4 regions of the Fodinicurvata halophila genome follow, and region 1 is predicted to be linked to each of the others. Evidence: riboswitches for the same ligand, from Rfam matches in the RefSeq annotation. Region 1 holds a riboswitch; each other region holds the start of a gene.

Region 1 (3,786 bases):
GGCAGGTGGGTGCCTGGCGGTGTGAACTCAACTGCCAAGAATTTCGGGAGCAGCGATTGCCTGAGTCCCTGGTATCCTTGCGCGGCCTGCGCAAGACCTTTGGAGAGAAGACGGTTCTCAAGCAGATCGACCTGGAGATCGCGCCGCAACGCGGTACCGTCCTGGTCGGCCCGTCTTCTTCAGGGAAGTCTGTCCTCATCAAGTGCCTGTTGGGCCTGTTGGAGCCCGACGGTGGCGACGTCCAGGTGGAAGGACGTTCCCTGGATGATTTATCCCGCGCGGAGAGAGAGCGCCTGGACGACCGAATCGGCGTGGTGTTCCAGCAGAATGCGCTCTTCGACAGTCTTCCGGTCTGGGAGAATGTCGCTTTTCGCCTTCTCAACCGCGGCGAGGTTTCTCGCCAGGAGGCGCGGGAGGTGGCGCGCGAAAAACTGGGCCTGTTCGGCCTGAGCTCCCAGGTGGGCGAGCGCTATCCGGCTGAGCTGTCAGGCGGCATGCAGAAGCGCGTTGCCCTGGCTCGGGCCTTCGCCATGAACCCCGACATCCTGATCCTCGATGCTCCGACCGATGGGTTGGACCCGATCATGACCAGGCATACCAATTCCCTCATCCGCCGGATTGTCCAAGAGCATCAGGTCACGGTCTTCAGTATCATGACGGAGATGTCTTCGGCCTTGGAATTTTACGACGATCTGGCCATGCTGTATGACGGTCGGATCATTTGGAATGGGTCGACCGAGGCAGCTCGCCAAGCTTCGGAGTCACATCTGAGGCAGTTGCTGGAAGGGCGCTCGGAGGGTCCCATCGGCATGGCGGTCCATGCCTGAGAGGTGCTTTTGACAAATGCCCGGAGGTGTCCTGCCGGGGGAGCACTGGAGAAGTGAAACAACAGCAAGCGGGAGGCAGAGAATGAAGCGAAACAAACTGCTGGCCATGGCGTTGTCCGGGCTTGTAACGGGGGGCTTGGCCATGAGCGCCGCAGCCCAGGACGATATGGAAGAGGCGGCGCCGGCAGAAGGTGTCACGCTGGAGCTCAACAAGCTGGAACAGGTCGACCAGACCTGCCGGGCCTATATGCTGTTCAAGAATGACAGCGGCAGCGACTTCGATCAGTTCCGGCTCGATCTGGTCCTGTTCGATGCGGAGGGCGTGATCAGCCGCCGCATCGCCATCGAGGCAGCTCCCCTGGAGACGGGACGTTCGACGGTCAAGTTCTTCGATTTCTCCGAGCAGCAGTGCGCCGATATCGATCGCATGCTGGTCAATGGTGTTTCGCCCTGTGCCGATGCTTCCGGCGAACGGGAGGACTGTGCCGATATCCTGGAGCTCGCCAATCGCACAGAGGTCGAATTCTATCAGTAAGAGTCGTTGACTTCCCTGAGGGGGACTTCCTAAGGTTAAGGCAGGATTATCGGGAGAGGGAACGCGGTGCGGTCGGAAGACTCCGGCCAAGGCCGTGGCTGCCCCCGCAACTGTAAACGGCGAGTCCGGCGCGACGACAAGAGGCCACTGGTGAATGCATCGGGAAGGCCAGGAGCGTCGGACGATGACCCGTGAGCCAGGAAACCTGCCCGAAAGTCTGCATTTGAACGCCGGGCGGGGTGCACCGGCGGCGCCGGACTCCAGCCTTTCCTTCAAAGCTGCACCGCGTCGCCTGTCCTGCCTGAGGGACAGGAGACTCCAGCGGCATGTCAGCCATCGAGAAGGAAGCTCTGCAGTTGCCACCCCTGACATTGGTGCTGGGGGGCGCGCGCTCGGGCAAGAGCCGCCATGCAGAGAGCTTGATCGAGGCTGAGGGCACGAGCTGTGCCTATATCGCGACCGCCCAAGCTTTCGACGCGGAAATGGAGGCGCGCATTGCCGCCCATCGCGCGCGTCGGGGAGCGCAATGGACGACGTTCGAGGCCCCGATGGCACTGGGGGAGGTCCTCCAGTCCGCCGATGTTGCAGGACGTCCTGTCCTGGTGGATTGTCTCACGCTCTGGCTCAGCAATCTGATGCTGGAGGATCGCGACGTCATGCGCGAGATCGGCGGCCTGCTGGCATTGCTACCGAATCTTGACGCTCCTCTGGTCATGGTTTCCAACGAGGTCGGTCTCGGCATCGTGCCCGACAATGCGCTGGCGCGGTCCTTCCGCGATCATGCCGGATATCTCAATCAACAATTGGCTGCCGCCGCCGATCAGGTGGTCTTCCTGGCAGCCGGCCTACCGCTCACTCTCAAAACCCCGGAAGGGACAGACAGATGAAAGATCTCGCGAAGATACCTGCCACCGTGATCACGGGTTTCCTGGGGGCGGGAAAGACCACCCTGATCCGCTCGCTGCTTGAGAACGCCGGCGGGCGCCGTCTGGCCCTGGTCATCAACGAGTTCGGAGACGTTGGCGTTGACGGGGAAATCCTGAAGGGCTGCGGCGTCGAAGGCTGCAGCGACGATGACGTGCTGGAGCTGGCCAACGGCTGTATCTGCTGCACGGTGGCCGACGACTTCCTGCCGACAATCCAGAAGCTGATCGATCGCCCGGACCCGCCCGATCACATCATCATAGAGACCTCGGGGCTGGCCTTGCCCAAGCCCCTGGTGAAGGCCTTCGGTTGGCCGGACGTGCGCAATCGCGTGACGGTGGACGGGGTCGTTGCCGTGGTCGACGGTCCTGCCGTAGAGGCCGGAGTGTTCACCAGTTCGCTTGACGCTGTGCAGGCCCAGCGCCAGGCAGACCCGGCGCTTGATCATGAAAGCCCGCTGGAAGAACTGTTCGAGGAGCAGCTCAGCTGTGCCGACCTGGTGGTGGTCAACAAGCGCGACCTGCTGGATGAGGACGGCTATCGCAAAGTGCTGGAAACCACCCACGGCTATCTGCGCAAGGGCGTGCCGGCCGTGGCCGCCACGCAAGGCCATCTGGACCCGCGCGTGCTACTAGGACTGGGCGCTGGCGCCGAGGACGACCTGGACAGCCGTCCCTCGCACCATGATGGCGATGACGATCATGATCACGACGATTTCGAGTCTTTCGTGGTGGAGTTGGGGGAATGCGAATCCCCGCAGGCCCTGCTCGATCTCGTGACTCCGCTTTCGGCGCGCTTCGGCGTCTTGAGGGTGAAGGGATTTGCCGCGATTGCCGGCAAGGAGATGCGCCTGGTGGTGCAGGGTGTCGGTCCCCGTTTCCAGCATTACTTCGATCGCGACTGGCGGGAGGCCGAGCCACGGACCACACGCCTGGTCATTATCGGCGAGACGGGACTGGACGAGAGCGCCATCCGGAACGCCCTGGCGCGCGAACAGGCCGCCGCCTGAACGGCGACAAGACAGGGACAGGCAACAATCATGCACCTTCTGGCGGCACAGCCCGGCCGGGTTTCCGATGGCAGTGAGGCTGTGGATCTCGGCCAGACGCCCGGAGACATCGTCTTTCTATCGGCCGCCGACACGGAACTGGCCAGTCTGTCCACGGCGTGGGGGGAACTGGCGGAACCAGGACTCAGCCTGCGTCTGGCCAACCTGATGCAGCTCAGTCACCCCATGTCGGTGGATCTCTATCTGGAGCAGGTCGTGGAAGAGGCGCGGCTGGTCGTTGTACGTGTGCTCGGTGGGCGCGGCTATTGGTCCTATGGCGTCGAGCAGCTGGAAGCTCTGGCACGCGAACGGGATGTGTCGCTGGCGCTGCTGCCCGGGGATGACAAGCCGGACCCGGACCTTATGAAGGGCAGTACGCTCGGGGAAGAGGCCTGTACGCGTCTGTGGCAGTACTGTATCCACGGCGGGCCGGAGAACGCCCGCAACCTGTT
Region 2 (3,786 bases), on a different contig from region 1:
CGCCGGATCGCGCAGATAGTCTCTCTGCGGCATGATCATCTGTCCTTCTGACCGTCTCCGGCATTGTCCTTCAGCGTGCGAGGGCCCAGAGGATGGTCGGCATGCGGATAGGGATGATGATGCCCGTGCCCGTGATCATGGCCATGATCGTGATGATGCCCATGGTCGTGACCATGGTGGTGATGATCGCCATGATGGTGATCGTTGTGGCTGTGTTCGCCGGACCCGATACCCTCCACATGATGATGGTGGCTTTCCTGCGGCAGTCCCACTTCCGACTCGAAACCGAGCACCTGTTCGCGGTACTTGCACATCTGGCAGTTCATGTTGTTGGCGCCTTCCAGGATCTCCTCCACGCGCGCGGCCATGGTGTTCAGGACCTGTGGGTGATCGTTCAGGTACGGGGCCTTGATGAACTTGATCTCGGGATGGCGCGCCGCCACGCGATCCGTGTGCTCGTAGATCCGCCGCACCAGGACACCGGTGAACAGGAAATAGGGGAAGACAATGATGCGCTTGAAACCCAGGCGCGCCGCATGCTCCAGGCCGGGCTCCACCAACGGAAAGGTGACCCCGGAATAGCAGGTCTCGGCCCAGCCGAACCCCATGCCCTCCCAGAGCATGCGCGTGACCTTGGAGACGTTGGAGTTGGCATCGGGGTCGGAAGCACCGCGTCCCACCACGACCAGCAGCGTGTCATGCCGGGAAACGCTGTCGTCTGCACCGTCCAGGGCTTCCTGGATCCGGTCGCCGGCCGCATGCAGCATCTTGAGGTCAATGCCCAGTTCCCGGCCGTAATTGATCTCCAGGCCGGGATGCTGTGCCTGATAGGTGTTCAGCACCGAAGGGATATCGTTCTTGGCATGACCGGCCGCGAACAGCATGCCCGGCACAGCCAGGATACGCTCCACCTGCTGCTCGCGCAGTTTGTCCAGGCCATCCCGAATCACCGGCCGCGCGAACTCCAGATAACCGTAATCCACCGGCCAATCCGGGAAGCGCCGGCGCATGTGATCCGCCAGCGTCGCGAATTCCGCCACGGCCTGCTCATCGCGGCTGCCATGTCCACAGACCATCAATCCCAGGCGCTCGGCCATCGTCTTCCTCCTGCTTTAACCGTCTTGCTGTTTGCGATTCCGGCGACTCAGATCTGTCCGCCGCCGAGCATCCAGGCACCGGCCACGGCCATGACGCCACCTGCCACGCGCATGGCCGGGGTGTAGGCCAGACGGCCGGACGTCATTCCGAGTGCGATCCCTGCGGCATGCAGGAGAGCCGTCGCCAGCAGGAAGCCCGCAATATAGGCGCCCGGCGCACCGCCGCCGGGCATTTCCACGCCGTGCGCATAGCCATGGAACACGGCGAAGAGGCCGACCAGGGCTGCGCCAACTTCCCAGCGCACACGCACTGCTGCCGCGATCAGGACGCCAAGGACCAGGACCGACAGGGCGATACCGCTCTCGGCCAGGGCAAACTGCCAGCCGGCAAGGCCTGCAGCACCGGCCACAGCCATGGCCAGTACAAACATGCTCGGGACACTCCACAGCGCTCGTCCTCCCAGAGAATAGGCCCAGATTCCGACAGCCACCATGGCCAGAAGATGGTCCAGTCCAGTGACAGGATGCGTGAGCCCGCTCATGAACGTGGCTCCGGCCTGCGTCTCGTGTCCCGGATGCGCGGCGACGACCGAGGCCAAAAGCATGGCCGGCAGAAAAACGATCAGGAAACGGGACGTCCTGCAAATTGCTGTTTGAATCATTCTATCCCCCTTGTTGAGCGCAGCCCGTCGGCTGCACGTTTGTACAAATGCGTATCGGCCTCCCGCTCTTGTGCGGAAGGCAACTCGATTCATCGTTTGGCGGCAGGCTGACTGACTTGCGCAATGTCGACGCTTTCCGCGGACAAGCGCTTACAGGTGCTGGAACAGTTCCGGACTTGACCCCCGGCTTGGGTCGGTCGCACCGGATTGCCTTTCATCCCCTGACGGGGAACCGTCCAATGTTGGCCTTACGGTAGAAAGACCATGGCAAAGGGTCAAGCACTGTGGCACCACAACATGTCGTATCCTGGCCGCAGAGACTCCACAAAAGCAGCGGCACGACACTTGAAGGTCGGCGATGATTTACCATTTCTTTTCACAAAGGCGCCATTCTGGGCCTTTTCGCGGCGGGCCGCGATAACGGACGCCGACGAAGCATCAACCAGCAACCTTGCTCAACTAAGAGGAGGCCGCTGTACTTATGAGCAGATCTTCCTATCTGAACTCCCCTCTGCTGCTCGGATTCGACCAGCTGGAGCGTGCAATCGACCGCATGCACAAGAACAGTGGGGATGGCTATCCTCCCTACAATGTCGAACAGGTGGATGAGACCCATCTGCGAATCACGCTGGCTGTGGCCGGCTTTTCCGAGGATGACCTGGAGGTGAAGCTGGAAAATAATCAGCTGAGTATCCGCGGGCGCCAGCCCGAGGAGGACAGCGAGCGAACTTTCCTGTATCGCGGCATAGCCTCTCGTCAGTTCCAGCGGAATTTCATGCTTGCGGACGGTATGGAGGTTAAGGGAGCCCGCCTTGACAACGGACTGCTTCACGTCGAGTTGAAGCGACAGATGGATGATGAAGTGGTTCGCACTATCAAGATCGAGCGCAAGCAGAGTTCGAAAAGCGCGGAACCCAGCACAATTGACCAGGAATCCGCCTGAACGACAGGCCGGAGAAGAAGGGGTCTGACGGTGAGAACACGACAGACCGCCTGTTATCAAAAGGTACTTGTATCATGCAGAACACGACTCACAGCGATCTGAAACAGCTGACCCAGGACGACTTCCTGTCATTCGGCGTCGATGATGTCGCCTATGTACGTCCATTCCAGGGTGCCATCGGCATCTTCGCGGCAGATGGTACGAAAATCGCTGTCATGGCTGATTTCGATGTTGCCTGTGCCGCTGTGCGCCAGAATGGCATGGAGCCCATGACCGTTCATTGATATCGCCGAAAAGCAGCAGGGGAATGCCGGGATCGAGTCGACATTCCCCTACTCAAGGCGCCCTCTGTCCGCAATGGCGTCACGCAAACCCCCTCCTTGGTGCAGAAGGTTATAGCCTGACAGGTCAGGCGGCGTGACTGGCCGCGGACTCGGTCAATATGGCATAGAGCCCATCCCGGCTCTCTGTCCCCCGCAGCTTGTCGCAGATCGTGCGGTCGCGCAGCAAACGCGAGACGCGCGCCAACGCCTTCAGATGATCCGCACCCGCCTTTTCCGGCGCCAGGAGCACACAGATCAGGTCGACGGGCTGTTCATCTATGGAATCGAACTCGACAGGGGTTTCCAGGCGCGCGAAGAGGCAGTGCAGGCGATCAAGCTCCGCCAGCTTGCCATGGGGAATCGCGATGCCATAACCGACACCCGTCGTTCCCAGACGTTCACGCTCGACCAGCACTTCGAAGATCGCTCTCTCGGGCTGGCCGGTAACGTCCGCAGCACGCTTGGCAAGCTCCTGCAAAGCCTGCTTCTTGCTTGTAACTCGCAATGCTGGAAGAACCCCTTCGGGGCTCAGCATATCGGCGATATCCATAACAATTTGTCCTGATGCTAACTGTCGCGGTTGCCGCGTGGATCAACCCATCCGACATTCCCGTCATTGCGCCGGTAGACGACATTCAGGCCACCATGTGCCCGGTTGCGGAACATGAGAAGCGGTACCTCGGCAAGGTCCATGCGCATGACCGCCTCACCCACCGTCAGACTTGGAATCTCCGTCTCCATCTCGGCGATCACAATGGGCT
Region 3 (3,786 bases), on a different contig from region 1:
CCGAGGCCACCGAGGAGATCCAGGCGGATCGCCCGGTCATGGTCGGGCTGCGGCCGGAAGACCTGCACCTGACCCAGGAAAGTCCCGAAGAGGCCAGCCTGCCGCTCTCTGTGGACCTAGTGGAGGTGCTGGGCGCCGACACCCTGCTGCACGGCCAGATTCCGCAGATCGACATGCCGGTGGTCGCGCGCCTGTCCGGCGTGCCGGAGGTCGCCAAGGGAGAGGTCGCGCACCTGGCCTTCCGGCCGCGCAAGCTGCATCTCTTCGATCAGGAAAGCGGACGCAGCCTCTATTACGAAGTCCGGAAGACCGGGGGCTGACCGAACACGCCCCTTACAGCCAAGCCGCCAGGATGTCGGGACGGTCGGTGATGATCGAATCGACCCCGGCCGAGAACAGGATCTTGGTGGTCTCCACGTCGTTCACCGTATAGGCCGCCGCCTGCGCGCCCAGCAGCTGGACGTCCATGGCGTGCGTCTTGCCGAAGGCGGCGAAGTTGCCGTGCACGCTGTAGGCCTCGAGCTCGCGCACCGCCTGCTTCCAGCCTTCCTCGAAATGATGGGTCAGCAGGGCGCGCTTCCAGTGCGGCGCATGCTGCTGGGCCAGGTCCAGGCAGACACGCTGGAAGCTGGAGATCACCATCAGGGGGTCCGCGTCCGACCAGTGGGCGTCCAGGACCTCCAGGGTCTTGAGCGCCGTTTCCGTCTCACGTCCGGGGCAGGGCTTGATCTCGACATTGGCCGCAATGCCCGCCGCGCGGAAATAGGCAAGCGCCTCCGAGAGCAGCGGCACGCGCGTGCCCGCGAACTCCGGGGCGAACCAGCGCCCGGCGTCCAGCTCGGCGATCTCGGCGTAGGGTGTCTCTGCCACGGCGCCCTGGCCGCTCGTGGTGCGCTCGAGGGTCTCGTCGTGGAAACAGATCACCTCGCCGTCGGCCGTCAGCTTGGCATCCAGCTCGATCATGCGCACGCCGAAATCCACGGCCCTGCGAAAGCCCGCCAGCGTGTTCTCGGGCGCCAGGCCGGCAGCCCCGCGGTGGCCGATGATCTTGGGCAGTTTCTTCATTGTTCGGGTCGTCCCCCCTCTCGTCTTGCGTTCCCCGTCCGCTCGACGGTGCGCTTCGGATACAGGAGCTATCACAGCCCTTGCCCCGGGTCCATGCCGTGAGCACGGCGCTCCCATGAAAAAGCCCCGTTCCTCGGGATCGGGAACGGGGCTTCGATCTCCGCGTCGGCGGGCGCGAGAGCTCAGCTGCTCGGCGTATCGGTCTCGGCTTCGTCCATGTCCTCGACCACAACCTCGACCTCGACCGAGCCGGCCTTCTCGAAGGTCAGGGTCATGTGGAAGTGATCGCCGGCGCGATACTCGCCCTGCAGGTCTTCCAGCACGATCTGCGCACCGCCGGGCTGCAGGGTCACCGACTCGCCGGCCGCGACGCCGATGGCCTCGACCTGGCGCATGCTGTAGCTGCCCTCGTCGTCCATAACCGGCGCCCGGAAGCTGGTGGCATTGGCGAAATCCACCTCGGCGCCGACCAGGCGGTCGTCCTCGCCGCCGGTGTTCTCCAGGGTCAGGTAGACGGCGTTGGCGTGGGCGTTGGCTGCGTTCTCCACGGTCCAGGCATGGCTGACGACCATGTTCTTGGCCGCCGAGCGCTCGCCGTCGTGATGGGCGAAGGCGGCGGATACACTTCCGGCAAGGGCCAGGAAGACGGTCAGGATGAGAATGCGCATGGGTCTTGTACTCCGGTCTTCTATTGCGAACAGCGACCTGAAATAGGGAGTAGGGCCAGGAAGTGAAACGCCGTCAGGCGCAGATCCAGTCTCCTTGTTCCGGACACACCCCGTCCCGGTCGGATGAATATCGTGTCCGTCATGGCAGGTCTCCTGACTTGCGGCTTGTCCGGTCCCACCGTCTTGCCTTCCCGGCCGCCTCTTCATCTCCGGCAGCCAGTGACTTTCGCGACGGAAACCGCACCGCTCACAGTTGCGGGGGCAGCCCCGGCTTCGCACCGGGTTCCCTTTTCATTTCCGACAGGACGAAGACCGACTCCGGCCCGTCGAAAAACCATGACGCGGAAGGAGAATTACAGAACGCCCCCGGGATGTCCAGCCCAGTCGGGGCAACGGCGTGTGGCTTCCCGCCCCCCCGGCCTCCCGGGCCACGCCGGCCGGGCACCAGGCGGGAGGCGGACGCAACGACCCGCCTGTGCAGGGGGTTGGCAAAGGCCCGGTCGAGCGCCTACATCGGGGACGGGCAGGTAGCCCACGCCCGCAAGAACGCAGCCAGGATCGGGTTGCAGGAGCCGGGCGCTTGCGCTAGGTTCCGCGCCTGCTCGACCGGGTCGCGCACAGGCTGCCACACAGCCCGGCGACCAGACACGCGGAGAGGTGCCGGAGCGGTCGAACGGGGCGGTCTCGAAAACCGTTGTAGGGTAACCCCCTACCGAGGGTTCGAATCCCTCCCTCTCCGCCAGATAACTAATTGATTTTATGTTATTTTTTGGTTCTTCCCCATGAACGGGGGATGGGCATTCATCAGACCCGGTTGATTATACCATTCCACCCGCAGAGGGCGAGCACCCTCATGCGGTAATTCTCGAAATTCCTGAATCCGAAGGCGCGGCGCGAGATCATCTCCATCTTGGTATGGAAGCCCTCGGTGATGCCGTTGGATTTGGAAAACCGCCACATTCGGACAATCGGCTCGAGCCAGGAGCGGAGCGTCGTGGCCAGGGCTTTGGCCGGGCTCTTGTCAAACTGCTCGAGGAGCGCCAGGAAGCGCGGCAGGACCTTTTTGGCGCGTTTGGCATTCAGGGTCTTCATCAGCAGGAACCGCATCAGGCGCTGCTTGGCCGCGTAGAGGGCCTTGAGCACCGGACGCTCCTCCAGATACTGCGCCAGACGCTGCTGCTGGTCGGCCTTCAGCGTCCACTGATGGCGCCGCATCAGGCTGAGCAGCCCCCGGTTCTTTCGGCCCTCGGGATCCTGCTGCTGCCACAGCTTCAGGAAGTGCTGGTTGACCAGGTGGACGACATGGAAGCGATCGGCCACGATCCGGGCGTTGGGAAAGTACCGGCGCACGAGTGCGCGGTAGGTCTCGGAGAGATCCATCACCACCAGCCTGACCTGCGTGCGCCCCGGCAGGCGGCTGAGATAGCGCTGCAGGCTGGGCTCCGAACGGCCCAGCACCACATCGAACACCTTATGGTTCTTGAGATCCACCAAGCTCGTGGCGTAGCCCTGTTTGCGGCTGAAGAGGTGCTCATCGATGCCCAGCACCTGGGGACAGCTCCGGCCGGACAGCTCCGAGACACGCTGGCGGATGAAGAATTGATACCAGCGCTCCACCGTGGCGCTGCCCACCGCGTGCGTCGTCGTCAGCTTGCGCTGGCTGACCCGCCCTCATGGGCCTCGAAGACCTCCAGGCGATAGGCCTCGGTGGCGCGCAGGCGCGGGCGAATGCCGGCAAAGCGGTGACGGAAATAACGCTGGCACCCCGGGCAATGATACTTGGGCACGCTCAAGTGCAGCACCAGCAGCTGGTTGCCCTGGCGGCTGTGCTTGAGCGTACGCCGGTAGGTGGCCTTGATCCGCACCGCCGTGTGCAAGCAGTGCACGCAGGCCAGGCGCTCCTTGGGCCTGGCCCAGACATGAATGTCTCGCCGCCGCTCCACCCGCTGAACGGCCAAACCTTCTATCCCAAGAAGAGAATCTGTCGGGGACATCGGTACCTCCTCCATCAAGCCTCGTTCCAAGAAAACCAAGCTTAATGAATACCGCTTAT
Region 4 (3,786 bases), on a different contig from region 1:
AACCTCAGGCGTATGCCGGCATACCCGGCACGGCCCGGCGTTCCGTAGCTATAGACCTCCTGATACTCCTCATTCAGCAGGTTATCCACGCGGCCATAGATCTCGGCGTTCTCGTTCAGCCGATAGGAAGCAGCCAGATTGACCAGGACATAGTCCTGCATATCCACCGGCCGGCGCGTCCAATCGGAATTGAAGGCCCAATCCTTCTGATCGCCGTTGTAGATCACGCCCAGGTTGAGATTGGCGCGGTCCTCCAGAAAGCGGTAGTTCAGGTTCAGGCTGGCCAGGTGCTTCGGTCGGCGCACGAGTTCCTCGCCCGCCGCATCCTCTCCATGGGTATAGGTATAGGAGGCGCGAGCGGTCAGGTTCTCCAGAACCTCGGCCGTGAGTCCCAGTTCCACGCCGCGCACTTTCGTCTCGCCGGACAGGTTGATCGAGCTCTCTCCTGTCCCCTGAATCAGGTTGTCGATCCTCTGTTCGAAATAGGTCGCATCAAGCATCGCACGGCTGTTCCAGAAGTTCTGGTCGAAACCGACATCCCAGCCCCTGGCCTCTTCCGGCTCCAGGTCCGGATTGCCGCGATAGGTATTCGTGTAGCCATAAAGTTCGAACAGGGTCGGATTCTTGACGCCGGTCCCATAGGAGGCGCGCAGTTTCGTGCCTGTTTCGAAGATCGAGAAGGCCGCCGTGGCGCGATAGGTGTTCGTATCTTCGAACAACTCGTTTCGATCATGGCGCAAACTGCCCGTCAGCGTCAGTCTCTCGAACAGGGTTGCCTGATACTGGCCGACGAAGCCGGTGGAGGAGATATCACGATCAAAGGTGGAGAAGGCACTCTCCGAGATGGCGGCTCTGTCCTCGTGCTGGATTGCGAAGGTCGCCACGTGTGAGGCGTCGAGCAGGCTGGGGGTCTCGAAGGAGAAATCGCTTTGGTAATCGATGCGCCGGGTCTCGCCCTCGTAGTGACTGGTGACATCGCCGTCGTCCAGATAATCCCGCCGATGACGGACATAGGACAGTCCCAGCGTCTGTTCCCACCTGTCGTCCAGCAGGTTCAGACGTCCCTGGGCCCGGGTGTAGACTTGAGTGCCTTCCGTACTGCCGTCCCCGTCGACAGCGCCAACCCCGGCGATCTCCTCATCCCCCTGGGAGTCGAAATCGACGAAGCGCCCGACAAAGGAGAATTCGAAATTGTCCACCGGCCTCAGGTTCATCTTCGCGAAGCCTGTCAGGTTTTCGTAGCCGTCGGCTTCGTCATGACCGTTGCGCTTGTCCGCCACCGAGGTGCCCTTGGTACGGAAGCCGGTGCCACTGACGATATAGTCGTATTTCTCGCCGCCGTCGCTGAAGGAGGCATGGCCCAATGCCGTATTGAAGGAGCCTCCCTCGGCTTTGATCCGCGCTTCGGGCTCGCGTGAGCCGCTGCGTGTCACGATATTGATGACGCCTCCCAAGGCGTCCGAACCATAGAGCGCACTCTGCGGGCCACGCAGGACCTCGACCCGCTCGACCTCCTCGGCCAGAAGATGGGCAAAATCGAACTCCGAGCCCGCCGAGGGGTCGTTGACGCGCATGCCGTCGATCAGGACCAGCGTCTGGTTGCCCTCGGATCCGCGAATGCGCACCTGGGTCAACTGCCCCACAGGGCCGGTGCGGTTGACGGCCACGCCGGGCACTTCGCGCAGGACATCGGACACAAGCCGGGTCCGGCGTTCTTCCAGCTCCTCGCCCGTGAAGCGCGTCACGGAGCTGCCCACCTTGCTTTTCTCCGTGGGAACCATGTTTGCAGTTACGGAAATATCATCCAGTTGCAGCGGTTCCTGGAGGATCTCGGAAGATTCATCCTGGGCCAGGCTGGGCGGAGCCCCGAGACTGGCGAAGGACAGAAGCGCAAGACTGAAGAAGCGGAAATGACGGCCGGGACGGCCGGAAAAGACTGAAAGCATTTCAAGGACCTCGGGCGATTTGCCAGTGGCACGTCACCGCGAACGAGGTCTCTCCGCAGCTTTCAGATAAGGATCTGCGGTTCGTCCGGCACCAGGAACCCCCGCCCGGTGTGCTCGCGTGTGACCACGACTGACGGCAGGTCTCCTGGCTTGCGGGTCATGGTTGTTTCGTCACCTTCCCGGACCCCGAGAGTCCAGTGGCGTATCGACGAAGCACTCGCCGCTTACAGTTGCGGGGGCAGCCGCGGACTTGGATGAATAGACACCCGCACCGCGTTCCCTTTTGATCCCGAATGGGAACCGTCACTTGGGCTTGTAGGGGATTCGCACTGCCCGATCCAGCTATTTCTTCGGATCAGAGCGAAGGTCGCCTGGTCGACTTCAGTTCTTCTTCCGGAACTGATCCAGCGTAACGACCTTCTCGCCGGCGCTTTCACCCGGCTCGTCGGATTGGGCCGCCTGGCCCTGCTCGTCCTGGACAGGTGCCTGCTGGGGCATATCCTCGTCCAGGGGATTGTTCATCTCGATTTCTTCATCGCTTTCGATGGCGTTGCCAAACTGCAGCCCGAATCGCACGCTGGGATCGGCAAAGGCCGTCACGGCCTCGTAGGGGATGATCAGGTTCTCGGGGATCTCGTTGAAGGTCAGGGTAACGGAGAATTTGTCCTCCCCGACCTCGAGGTCCCAGAAGCGGTGCTGCAGCACGATCGTCATCTCTTCCGGATAGCGATCCTTCAGGCGATCGGGGATCTGCACGCCCTCGTGTTCCGTCAGGAAGGTGATATAAAAATGATGCTCGCCCGGAAGCCCTTCGGTGGTCGCCTCCTGAAGCGCGGCACGAACCACGCCGCGCAATGCGTTTTCCACCATCAGATCGTAGCGTAATATTTCATCGCTCATGGGTCGAGCGACCTCCCCTGGTCATTGCTGTCGTCATTCCCGCCGGGACGTGAAGCGCAGGCGCTTGAAAGCGGGGCGCTTCTGTTGCCAGGTGCGCCCCAAACCCCGCCTGAGCGGCTGATTGCCCAGGACTTTAAGTCGGTTCGCCCGACCGCAGATTACGCGGCGAGGCGAGCCTCAGCATAGTTGTCGTTGGCAACTATTATGATGGCCCGATAACGGCGGTACCATGCCGGGCGCCGACCATATCTTTACCACGCGTGTCGATCCTGTTTCGCCCCCATAAGGCCACCCGCGCATCTGGCTGCGGGTGGCTTGAATTGGTGGAGGCGCCGGGTACTGCCCCCGGGTCCACTGCGCTTATTCCACATGGCCGTTTAGCGCCATAGCCGGTTGCCCGGCATACATCTATATAGGCCTTTTCTTCTCTCAACAAAAGAGCACCTTGCGGGATTTACCCGGAATCTCTTTTGCCGGAACTCGCCATGGGATTTTCCGGGGGACTGCGTTATGATCCCGGCACCCGCGAAAAGCGACTCCGGATTCACCAAATCAGCCCAGAGACTTAGTTCAGCCCATGCCCGACAAAGCACACTCGGCGCCACAGGCAGGCCCCCTGCTGGACGAAGACCAGAGCCGCGCCATCGAGGAAGCCCGCGCCCGTACGAGCGAAACGCGGCGCAGCATCTCCGAAGACCTGGAAGAGATTCTCTTCCAGCCACTGCCCGTTCTCGATCACGGGTTCGTGCGGGTCATCGACTACATGGGCGACGATGCCGCCATCGTGCAGGCGGCGCGCGTCTCCTACGGCCGGGGAACGCGCAAGGTCAGCGAGGATCGCGGCCTGATCCGCTATCTCATGCGTCACCGTCATACCACGCCTTTCGAGATGTGTGAGATCAAGTACCACGTGAAGTTGCCGATCTTCGTGGCGCGTCAG

Evidence for each region. A riboswitch is a leader RNA that binds a small molecule or an ion and turns the genes downstream of it on or off. The one in region 1 is predicted to bind cobalamin.
Region 2: another riboswitch for cobalamin. It lies ahead of ACFOW6_RS05800 (HupE/UreJ family protein); the one in region 1 lies ahead of cobU (bifunctional adenosylcobinamide kinase/adenosylcobinamide-phosphate guanylyltransferase).
Region 3: another riboswitch for cobalamin. It lies ahead of ACFOW6_RS15075 (copper chaperone PCu(A)C); the one in region 1 lies ahead of cobU (bifunctional adenosylcobinamide kinase/adenosylcobinamide-phosphate guanylyltransferase).
Region 4: another riboswitch for cobalamin. It lies ahead of ACFOW6_RS00430 (TonB-dependent receptor plug domain-containing protein); the one in region 1 lies ahead of cobU (bifunctional adenosylcobinamide kinase/adenosylcobinamide-phosphate guanylyltransferase).

What each region holds. Positions count from the first base shown of each region.
Region 1 covers NZ_JBHSCW010000008.1:119,446-123,231, reverse strand. Annotated here, with positions in the region: gene ACFOW6_RS14560 (ABC transporter ATP-binding protein) at 57-827, shown strand; gene ACFOW6_RS14555 (Tat pathway signal sequence domain protein) at 910-1,362, shown strand; cobalamin riboswitch at 1,384-1,589, shown strand; gene cobU (bifunctional adenosylcobinamide kinase/adenosylcobinamide-phosphate guanylyltransferase) at 1,689-2,249, shown strand; gene cobW (cobalamin biosynthesis protein CobW) at 2,246-3,295, shown strand; gene cobN (cobaltochelatase subunit CobN) at 3,326-3,786, shown strand, end outside.
Region 2 covers NZ_JBHSCW010000003.1:207,372-211,157, reverse strand. Annotated here, with positions in the region: gene ACFOW6_RS05810 (precorrin-8X methylmutase) at 1-33, opposite strand, end outside; gene ACFOW6_RS05805 (sirohydrochlorin chelatase) at 36-1,097, opposite strand; gene ACFOW6_RS05800 (HupE/UreJ family protein) at 1,145-1,759, opposite strand; cobalamin riboswitch at 1,844-2,011, opposite strand; gene ACFOW6_RS05795 (Hsp20 family protein) at 2,241-2,702, shown strand; gene ACFOW6_RS05790 (DUF1150 family protein) at 2,777-2,986, shown strand; gene ptsN (PTS IIA-like nitrogen regulatory protein PtsN) at 3,111-3,575, opposite strand; gene hpf (ribosome hibernation-promoting factor, HPF/YfiA family) at 3,593-3,786, opposite strand, start outside.
Region 3 covers NZ_JBHSCW010000010.1:1,311-5,096, reverse strand. Annotated here, with positions in the region: gene ACFOW6_RS15085 (sn-glycerol-3-phosphate import ATP-binding protein UgpC) at 1-320, shown strand, start outside; gene ACFOW6_RS15080 (glycerophosphodiester phosphodiesterase family protein) at 334-1,065, opposite strand; gene ACFOW6_RS15075 (copper chaperone PCu(A)C) at 1,248-1,733, opposite strand; cobalamin riboswitch at 1,873-2,073, opposite strand; tRNA gene ACFOW6_RS15070 (tRNA-Ser) at 2,385-2,475, shown strand; gene ACFOW6_RS15065 (ISL3 family transposase) at 2,538-3,365, opposite strand; gene ACFOW6_RS15060 (hypothetical protein) at 3,380-3,727, opposite strand.
Region 4 covers NZ_JBHSCW010000001.1:77,347-81,132, forward strand. Annotated here, with positions in the region: gene ACFOW6_RS00430 (TonB-dependent receptor plug domain-containing protein) at 1-1,946, opposite strand, end outside; cobalamin riboswitch at 2,065-2,266, opposite strand; gene ACFOW6_RS00435 (SspB family protein) at 2,328-2,846, opposite strand; RNA gene ssrA (transfer-messenger RNA) at 2,916-3,288, opposite strand; gene thyX (FAD-dependent thymidylate synthase) at 3,424-3,786, shown strand, end outside.